3 regions of the Vibrio sp. 1580 genome follow, and region 1 is predicted to be linked to each of the others. Evidence: riboswitches for the same ligand, from Rfam matches in the RefSeq annotation. Region 1 holds a riboswitch; each other region holds the start of a gene.

Region 1 (3,123 bases):
GGGAATGAGCAAAGATAATATTCCAGCGCCGCTTTCAACATTGGAGATTGGAAAAACCTATATCTTCAACCTAAAGAACGTCACCCAATATCATCATCCTATTCATCTTCATGGACACACATTTACGGTTCTTGAGTTAGATGGCAAAAAACTCGACGAACCGTTTCATACCGATACGGTCTTACTTGGAAAAAACGGCAGTGCGAAAGCGGCATTTGTTGCAGATAACCCAGGGCGTTGGATGTACCATTGTCATGTAATTGAACATATGAAGACGGGTTTGATGGGGTACATTGAAGTAAAGTGACTCCTGTAACTTTTAAAATCTTGATAAGTTTTAAGCGCTATACTTTGCTGAATTCTAAGATTGTATAATCACTATTGCCGTAAATTTGATTACAATGTCGCCATTAACTTTTCTGGGGGAATTATGGGACAACTATCCGTTTTGGGTTTTATTGCATTGGGTGGTGCATTTGGTGCATGTTCTCGTTACTTAATTTCTGAACTTTGTGTCATTTTATTGGGGCGTGGTTTTCCATATGGTACGTTAACCGTTAACGTTGTTGGCTCATTTATGATGGGCTTATTGATAGCAGCTTTCGATAATGAACTTTTGGCAACGGAACCTTGGCGACAAGTGATTGGCTTGGGTTTTTTAGGGGCACTAACGACGTTTTCCACCTTCTCGATGGATAATGTGTTGCTTATGCAGCAGGGCGCTTTCTTTAAGATGGGGTTGAACGTATTGTTGAATGTAGTGTTAAGTATTTCAGCTGCGTGGATAGGCTTTCAATTATTGATGCGCAGCTAGCAAAGTAGTTAAAAATTGAACAGGTCGGCTTGGTTTCACCAAGCCGTTTTTATATACTGACATCACTTGTCGGAGTGCCATAAGGCTGAGACCGTTAATTCGGGATCCGTTGAACCTGATCAGATTAGAATCTGCGAAGGGAACAAGAGAAGATATTCACACCGGAGTTCTTTCTGGTTGACCTATCAAAAGTCGAATGTTGTTACAGGCAAATATCGTAAGCTTTAACTAGCCTTAATTTGACTCCTCTTGTCGCATCTATCCGCCAAGCATTTTTATCCAATTACTTTTTATCTAGTATAACAAAGCAAGGAAAAATGCTATGTCGAGTCGCAAACAAGCGAGACTGGAAGCAAAACAGTTCATTGATACACTCTCGGTACAACCGTACCCCAATTCAAGCAAAGTCTACGTAGAAGGTTCACGTCCAGATATTCGTGTGCCAATGCGTGAAATATCACTCGCTGATAGCCTTATTGGAGGCACAAAAGAAGCGCCTATTTTCGAACCTAATGAGCCAGTACGCGTTTACGATACGTCGGGTGTATACACAGATCCAGAGCACACCATAGACCTCTATAACGGCTTACCTAAGCTGAGAGAAGGGTGGATTGAAGAGCGCGCCGATACTGAGCTACTTGATGAAGTAAGCTCGGTGTACACCAAAGAACGCTTAGAAGACGAAACACTAGACGATCTTCGTTACGGTAATCTACCACGTATTCGACGTGCCAAAGATGGCCATTGTGTGACTCAATTGCACTATGCTCGCAAAGGTATTATTACCCCAGAAATGGAATATATCGCGCTGCGTGAAAACATGGGGCGTGCCAAGTATCGCGATGAAGTGCTGAATCAACAGCATCCGGGTCAAAGCTTCGGAGCGAACCTACCAAAAGATATTACCGCCGAATTCGTGCGTAAAGAAGTCGCCGAAGGTCGCGCTATTATCCCTTCCAATATTAACCACCCAGAATCTGAACCAATGATCATTGGCCGTAATTTTTTGGTCAAGGTGAATGCCAACATCGGTAACTCATCGGTCACTTCTTCGATTGAAGAAGAAGTAGAGAAGTTAGTATGGGCAACGCGCTGGGGTGGCGATACCGTTATGGATCTCTCTACTGGACGTAATATTCACGAAACTCGCGAGTGGATTCTACGTAACAGTCCGGTTCCGATCGGTACCGTACCAATGTACCAAGCGCTTGAGAAAGTGAATGGTGTTGCTGAAAACCTTAACTGGGAAGTGATGCGCGATACCCTGATTGAGCAAGCAGAGCAGGGCGTTGACTACTTTACTATCCATGCCGGTTTACTACTTCGTTATGTGCCAATGACTGCAAAACGCGTTACTGGCATCGTCTCTCGTGGTGGTTCTATCATCGCGAAATGGTGTTTAGCGCATCACCAAGAAAGCTTCTTATATACCCACTTCCGAGAGATCTGTGAAATCTGTGCTAAGTATGATGTGGCACTTTCTCTCGGTGATGGTCTGCGTCCTGGCTCGGTGGCCGATGCTAACGACGAAGCGCAATTTGCAGAGCTTCGTACCCTTGGTGAGTTAACCAAGATAGCGTGGGAATACGACGTACAGGTGATTATCGAAGGTCCTGGTCATGTTCCAATGCACATGATCAAAGAGAACATGGAAGAACAGTTAGAGCACTGCCATGAAGCTCCTTTCTATACCCTTGGCCCATTGACGACAGACGTTGCTCCAGGTTACGACCATATTACTTCAGGTATTGGTGCTGCCATGATTGGCTGGTATGGCTGTGCGATGCTTTGCTACGTCACTCCTAAAGAGCATCTTGGTTTACCAAACAAAGAAGACGTGAAAGTAGGCATGATAACTTACAAGCTTGCTGCGCACGCCGCGGATTTGGCGAAGGGACATCCTGGTGCACAAGTTCGTGATAACGCGCTTTCTAAAGCTCGCTTCGAGTTCCGCTGGGAAGACCAATTCAACTTATCACTCGATCCAGATACCGCGCGCGCTTTCCATGACGAAACCTTGCCTCAAGAGTCTGGAAAAGTTGCTCACTTCTGTTCGATGTGCGGGCCAAAGTTCTGCTCGATGAAGATCTCGCAAGAGGTTCGAGAATATGCGAAAGACACAGAGCAAGTTGCTGCGGACCAAGCTATCTCAATCAAAATGCTGGATGACCCTCTTGAGGGGATGCGTCAGAAATCGCAAGAATTTAGAGAGTCAGGTTCTGAGCTATACCACCCAGCAGCACATGCCGAGGTGAGTGACTAATGAGCAAAATCCTTATTCCGTCATCGTTGATTGAACTGACAGGTTT
Region 2 (3,123 bases), on a different contig from region 1:
CGCAGAGAAAGGCTCATCCATCAGAACCAGAGGCTTGTCTTGCATCAGAGTGCGAGCAAGGGCAACACGTTGTCTCATGCCGCCAGAGAGCTGAGCTGGCTTAGCATCCGGGTAATCGGCGAGTCCCACTTGGCTGAGTAAAGTCAGTGCACGTTGTTTATTTTGTTCTGGTGCTTGCTCTTGAGAAAATCGAGAACTGAGGCAGACGTTGTCTAACACATTCAACCACGGCAGCAACAAGTCTTGCTGCGCCATGTAGGCAATACGCTTGTGTAAGGTGATGCCATCCGTGGTCGTTAACTCGCCATGCCATTCGACTTTGTCGTCTAACAAACCCGCTAGATAACGAAGGATCGTCGTTTTTCCGCAGCCACTGCGACCAAGTAACACTGTCCATTGATTAGCAGGAATAGTCATACTCAACCCTGCTAGCGTTGGTGTTTGGCTGTCTTTGTATCGCAGACTAGCATCGGAAAGCTGAATGCCAATCGCGTTAGCGAACATAAGTATGACCCGCAAAAAAGTGGTTCACAGGGCCATGGCCTTTACCTACATCCAATTCATCAGCGTGCGCGATAGCTTGGCTGATGTACTGCTTACCCAGGTGCACCGCTTTGTGTAGGTTGTTGCCTTGGCCAAGATAAGACGCAATGGCGGAAGAAAGTGTACAGCCTGTGCCATGGGTGTTTTTGGTTGGAAATCGCTTGGCGCTAATTAACTCGGCACTGTCTTGCATGATAAGCAGATCGTTGCTGTTTTCATTTTCTTCAAGGTGACCGCCTTTGAGCAGAATAGCTTTGGCGCCAAGCGCACGAAGGTCGGTAATCATATCGTTCATTTCAGATTCTGATTGAGGCATTGGCTTACCCGTCAATGCTGCGCCTTCGGGTAGGTTAGGGGTAATGATGTCTGCGAGCGGAATCAATTCTTCTTTTAAAGTGCTGATTGCCGACTGTTCCAGTAATAGATCGCCGCTGGTGGCCACCATTACAGGGTCAATCACGAGGTGTTTTGGCTGGTATTGTTTAATTTTGTCAGCAACGACTTTGATGATGTTGGAATCGGCCAGCATGCCCACTTTTACTGCAACGATGTTGAGGTCGGTGAATACCGCATCGAGTTGACTCTCTACATGGTCGAGAGGAATTGGGAAAATCGCAGAGACGCCTTGAGTGTTTTGTGAGGTGATGGCGGTAATCACTGAGCAGGCAAAGCTACCAGTTGCGGACATCGCTTTGATGTCAGCTTGAATACCTGCACCGCCACCACTGTCTGAGCCCGCGATGGTCAATACGATAGGGGTAGGCAAGGCTGGCGTTTGATGTGAATGAGGTTGTGATTGCTGCGTCATGGTCGCTCCTACTACAAGACGTATAGGAACTGACCTTGACCATTGCAGATAGATCGATTTTTCGATCGCTATCGCTTACCTAAGAGGGGCGACGAAAGGCAAAGTGTGCATAGTTCCCTACGTCAGTGCTAACTGAATCAGGTTCAACGGGTCTCGAATTTCGATCTCAGCCAACACTTGTCGTGTGGCCCCCCGACTATTTCGTTCGGATGATAGCAGGACCATTGCGGAAGGGATACGTTTTTTGAGCGTAATTATAATGAGTATTCAATTATGCGAGGTGAGTGATAAAGTAAGCACCTAAATGGTTTGCTGGGTGGAATTTACTAGTGCAACGCTCTGGTGAATGAGCAGAACCTGGAATATTTAATAAATAATCGTGGTCTCGTTAAGCAAGGATTAGCATAAAACAAGGTTAAAAAACTGTTAAAATTTAACGTGTTGCCAATTTAACTTTGTTGAACTTTTTCACAGTTAATTAGGATGGCTAAGACGATCATCGAGCAAGGAGACTTCATGCTTAATTCTGTAACAGCGAAGTCAGTGATCGATCATGCGCTCTTTTTGGGGGCTGATTTCGCTGAACTATTCGTTGAACATCACCAAACCAACACTGTCCAGCTCGCATCTGGTGAAGTGGATAAGGTTAACTCGGGTATCGATTTTGGTATCGGTATTCGTCTTTTTTTCGGTCATAAGGTGCTTTACGGTTACACCAACAGCACAGATGAAGCCGAACTAAAGCGCGTAACCTCGCTGCTTGCTGCAAAAGACAAGCGTGAGCAAATCGCGTCAGCGGGTTCTTTGAATTTGAACCGCTACCCAATCCAACATGGTTGCCGCATGCCGCTAAGTAAGGATGCTAACCTAGATTCAAAAATCGCGTTTCTATTGAAAGTTGACCAAGCCGCACGTGCTGAGAGTGAGCATATCAGCCAGTTTATTGGCAGCGTGCTTCAGCGTGAACAACAAGTGTCTATCTTCAACTCAGAAGGTCTACACGTTGACGATACTCGCCACTACATTCGTGTTGCTGGTAACACTGTCGCGCAAAAAGGTAATGAGCAGTCTTCTGGTATGGAAGGTCCTGGCGCTCTTGCTGGTTGGGAATTCAGTGAACAGCTTGATGCCAAAGAGCTAGGTCAAACTATCGCGCAGCAAGCGTTAGTAAAACTTGGCGCAGATGCTTGTCCATCGGGTGAAATGCCGGTGGTGATTGGTAACGGCTTTGGCGGCGTTATCTTCCATGAAGCATGTGGTCACTTGCTAGAAACCACTTCAGTTGCGAAGAAAGCTTCAGTATTCCACGACAAGATGGGCGAAATGGTTGCTCACACCGCAGTGAATGCGGTCGATGATGGCACCATGACCAACGAATGGGGCTCGATTCATGTTGATGACGAAGGTATGAAGACTCAGCGCACTCAATTGATCAAAGACGGTAAGCTAACCAGCTTCATGGTCGATAAAATGGGTGGCATGAAGACAGGTTACGAGCCAACGGGTTCTGGTCGTCGTCAAAACTACAAGTTCGCACCAACCTCGCGTATGCGTAACACCTTTATCGAAGAAGGCGAGCATTCACTTGATGATATGCTGGCAGGCATCGAACGTGGCATCTATGCGAAGAAGATGGGCGGCGGCTCGGTTCAACCGGGCACGGGTGAGTTTAACTTTGCTGTTCGTGAAGCTTATCTCATTGAAAATGGCAAAATCACCAAGCCTCTGAAAACAGCAACGCTGATCAGCACAGGTCCAAAAGTGTTGAAAGA
Region 3 (3,123 bases), on a different contig from region 1:
ATCCAAAAGCTATCCCAAGCTTTTGACCACCCATGATCCTTCGTTAAATATTGCTGTACCGATGTGCTTCCAGCACTGATAGAAACAGGCCTTGTTAACTTCTGCACTCCAATAGCAAGCAGTCCACATAACAGCATCTGCCACAGCGCCAATAACGCCCCAGCTTGTAAATCAAAATCAAACTTAATCGCTTGGTAAATGGCCAATTCAATGGTGGTGGATTTTGGCCCGCCCCCCAATGCCATTACAGTGGCAAAACTGGTAAAGCACAACATAAACACCAACCCACAAACGTGGGGAAGCTGCTGCCTTAAACGCGGCCATTCTACCCAGCGAAACTTATCCCAATGGCTCATCCCAAGATGCGCGCAAAGCTTATGCTGCTCGGCAGGAATAGACTCCAAGGCTTGCAGAAGCAATCGTGCCGCGTAAGGTAAATTAAAGAACACATGGGCGAGTAAAATGCCGTTCAAACCGTAAATAGAGAATGGCAGTTTAGTGTCGAAACTTTGCAACCACTGCGCCAACAAACCACTGTTGCCATAAATCGCTAACAGCCCAAAAACACCAACCAAAACCGGCAAAACCAGTGTCGATGCAAACAGCTTAAGCAGTAATGATTTACCAATAAATTGGCGACGCGAAAGTGCGTGCGCTACTGGAATGGCAAAGCCAACACTGAGCAATGTGGAAAGAAACGCTTGGTAGAAACTGAACTTGGTGACATGTTGATAGTACGGGTCGCCCCATACCACAGACACATCAAGTGAAGGGGCTTGAACAATCAAAGCACCTAGGGCAGAAATAACAAAGGTCGCGATGATCATCGCGACCCCTAAACCTATTTTTGGAACAGAATTCAAAGGTAAAACCTATCTCATTCAGATGAGGATGGAAACGTCAGCTAAAACGTCAATGCGCTTTGCCATTCGCGAATCCAAGACTTACGCATTTTTGCCACTTCATCAGCACTAAAGCTCAACGACTTGCTTGGAACACTCAAAGTTTCAAAACCTTTAGGTAACTCAACGTCAGTGACTGGGTACATCCAGTTACCCGTTGGCATCGCCGATTGGAACTCATCACTTAAAATGAAACTCATAAATTGATCAGCAAGTTCTGAATTTTTTGCCCCTTTCACTTTGGCGGCTACTTCAACTTGCATGTAGTGGCCTTCAGCAAAATTCGCCGTAGCAAACTTCGAATCGTTTTCCGCAATTAAGTGGTACGCAGGTGAAGTGGTGTAAGAAAGCACTAAATCGGACTCACCATTGAGGAACATAGAATACGCCTCAGACCAACCTTTCGTGACCGTTACGGTTTTGCTCGCTAGCTTCTGCCACGCTTGCGTCACATCGTCGCCATAAATAGATTTCATCCATAGCATTAAGCCTTGGCCCGGCGTTGAAGTCCGCGGATCTTGGTAAATCACTTTCAGATCGTTGCGCGTTTCCACCAGCTCTTTCATGCTTTTCGGCGGATTAGCCAGTTTCTCTTTGTTGTACACAAACGCGAAGTAGCCGTAATCGTACGGTACAAACGTCGTGTCACTCCAACCGTTTGGTAACACTGTGTTAGCCGTATCCACATTGTGCTCGGCAAGCAGATCGGTTTTCTTCGCTTCTGCCATCAGATTGTTATCCAAACCTAATACGATGTCCGCTTTGCTATTACCGCCTTCAAGACGAAGACGATTCAGAATCGACACACCATCGTCCAACGCTACGAAGTTAACGTCACAGCCACATTTTGCTTCAAAAGCTTGCTCGATTTTAGGACCCGGCCCCCAATCTGCGGCAAAAGAGTCGTAGGTATAGATGGTTAATGTGTTTTCAGCGGCAAACGCTGAAGTAGAAGTGATTGCAGCTAAGGCAATCAGATTTAGAGTGGGTTTCACTGCTCGCTCTCCATGAGTATTTCAGAGAAATAAGTTGAGCGGCACAGGGTTTGAGGCGGCTATTAAGGACTTCCAATATCCAGACTCAATTCCTACGCCAGCATTATCTGGTTCAGGTAATACGGGTCCCTAGTTAAACACTTAGGTCTCAGCGCCCCAATGCATTGATTGACTCAATGCTAAATGGGTTTGCTCCCCGATGAGTTGGATGGATTGTAAAGGTATTTGAGTGGTTACACAATCAGCTCACGATCGCTGGTCATAACCCCAACGAGGCACCAAACCTTGCTCAATACCTAAGTGGTCAAGAATTCTCGCCACCATAAAATCCACTAAGTCTTCAATACTCTTTGGCTGATGATAGAAGCCTGGAGCTGCTGGCATGATGGTGACGCCCATTTGCGACAGTTTGTGCATGTTCTCCAGATGTAGCGTTGAAAATGGTGTTTCGCGAACCACGAGCAACAGCTGCCCGCGCTCTTTCATTACCACATCAGCGGCCCGCTCGATCAAGTTATCTGACATACCATGCGCAATCGCTGCAACGCTTCCCGCAGAACATGGGCAAACCACCATTTGCTTTGGTGCAGCAGAACCAGACGCAACCGGTGAGAACCAGTCATCTTTACCGCAAACGGTGATGTTATCGGGATTGCAGTTCAGGTGCTCTACCAATGCTTGCTGCGCCGCTTCTGGGCCACTTGGTAGCTTAAGATTATGCTCGGTTGCCATCACAACACGAGCCGCCGAAGAAATCAGAACGTAGACATGATAATCCGCCGCAACCAAGCATTCTAAAAGACGAAGGCCGTAGGGAGCACCAGAAGCACCCGTTAATGCCAACGTGATGGCTTTTTTATGAGAGGGTTGTGTTTTGTTTTGCATATCAATCAGGCTTTTTGTTTTAACTGCTCAAGAAGTTTTCCGTGAATACCACCAAAGCCACCGTTGCTCATGACTAGAATTTGGTCACCTGGTCGCGCACGTTCGACGATCTTGGCTACAAAGTTATCTATATCCGCATCGACAAACGCTGGCTGTGTGCATTGGTCGGCAATGTCTTGCACAGACCACTCGATATTATCTGGCTGGAACAAGAAGACTTCATCTGCACTGTGTAGTGACTCTGCAAGTGTGTTTTTGTGTACACCTCGCTTCATGGTGGCAGACCGCGGCTCTAACACAGCAAGGATGCGTTTTTCACCTACCTTGTTACGCAAACCACC

What was found. Region 1 has a riboswitch for thiamine pyrophosphate ahead of thiC (phosphomethylpyrimidine synthase ThiC). Riboswitches for the same ligand answer to the same signal wherever they lie in the genome.
Region 2: linked by a shared signal. The riboswitch ahead of thiD (bifunctional hydroxymethylpyrimidine kinase/phosphomethylpyrimidine kinase) and the one ahead of thiC (phosphomethylpyrimidine synthase ThiC) in region 1 are both predicted to bind thiamine pyrophosphate.
Region 3: linked by a shared signal. The riboswitch ahead of thiB (thiamine ABC transporter substrate binding subunit) and the one ahead of thiC (phosphomethylpyrimidine synthase ThiC) in region 1 are both predicted to bind thiamine pyrophosphate.

The regions. Positions count from the first base shown of each region.
Region 1 covers NZ_JAWOVT010000025.1:1,396-4,518, forward strand. Annotated here, with positions in the region: gene R7093_RS22965 (multicopper oxidase family protein) at 1-307, shown strand, start outside; gene crcB (fluoride efflux transporter CrcB) at 431-814, shown strand; TPP riboswitch at 875-973, shown strand; gene thiC (phosphomethylpyrimidine synthase ThiC) at 1,137-3,077, shown strand; gene R7093_RS22980 (thiamine phosphate synthase) at 3,077-3,123, shown strand, end outside.
Region 2 covers NZ_JAWOVT010000003.1:3,362-6,484, reverse strand. Annotated here, with positions in the region: gene R7093_RS05330 (ABC transporter ATP-binding protein) at 1-504, opposite strand, end outside; gene thiD (bifunctional hydroxymethylpyrimidine kinase/phosphomethylpyrimidine kinase) at 494-1,351, opposite strand; TPP riboswitch at 1,449-1,556, opposite strand; gene R7093_RS05320 (TldD/PmbA family protein) at 1,868-3,123, shown strand, end outside.
Region 3 covers NZ_JAWOVT010000006.1:64,109-67,231, forward strand. Annotated here, with positions in the region: gene thiP (thiamine/thiamine pyrophosphate ABC transporter permease ThiP) at 1-863, opposite strand, end outside; gene thiB (thiamine ABC transporter substrate binding subunit) at 905-1,897, opposite strand; TPP riboswitch at 1,970-2,106, opposite strand; gene R7093_RS11225 (flavin prenyltransferase UbiX) at 2,144-2,782, opposite strand; gene mpl (UDP-N-acetylmuramate:L-alanyl-gamma-D-glutamyl-meso-diaminopimelate ligase) at 2,788-3,123, opposite strand, start outside.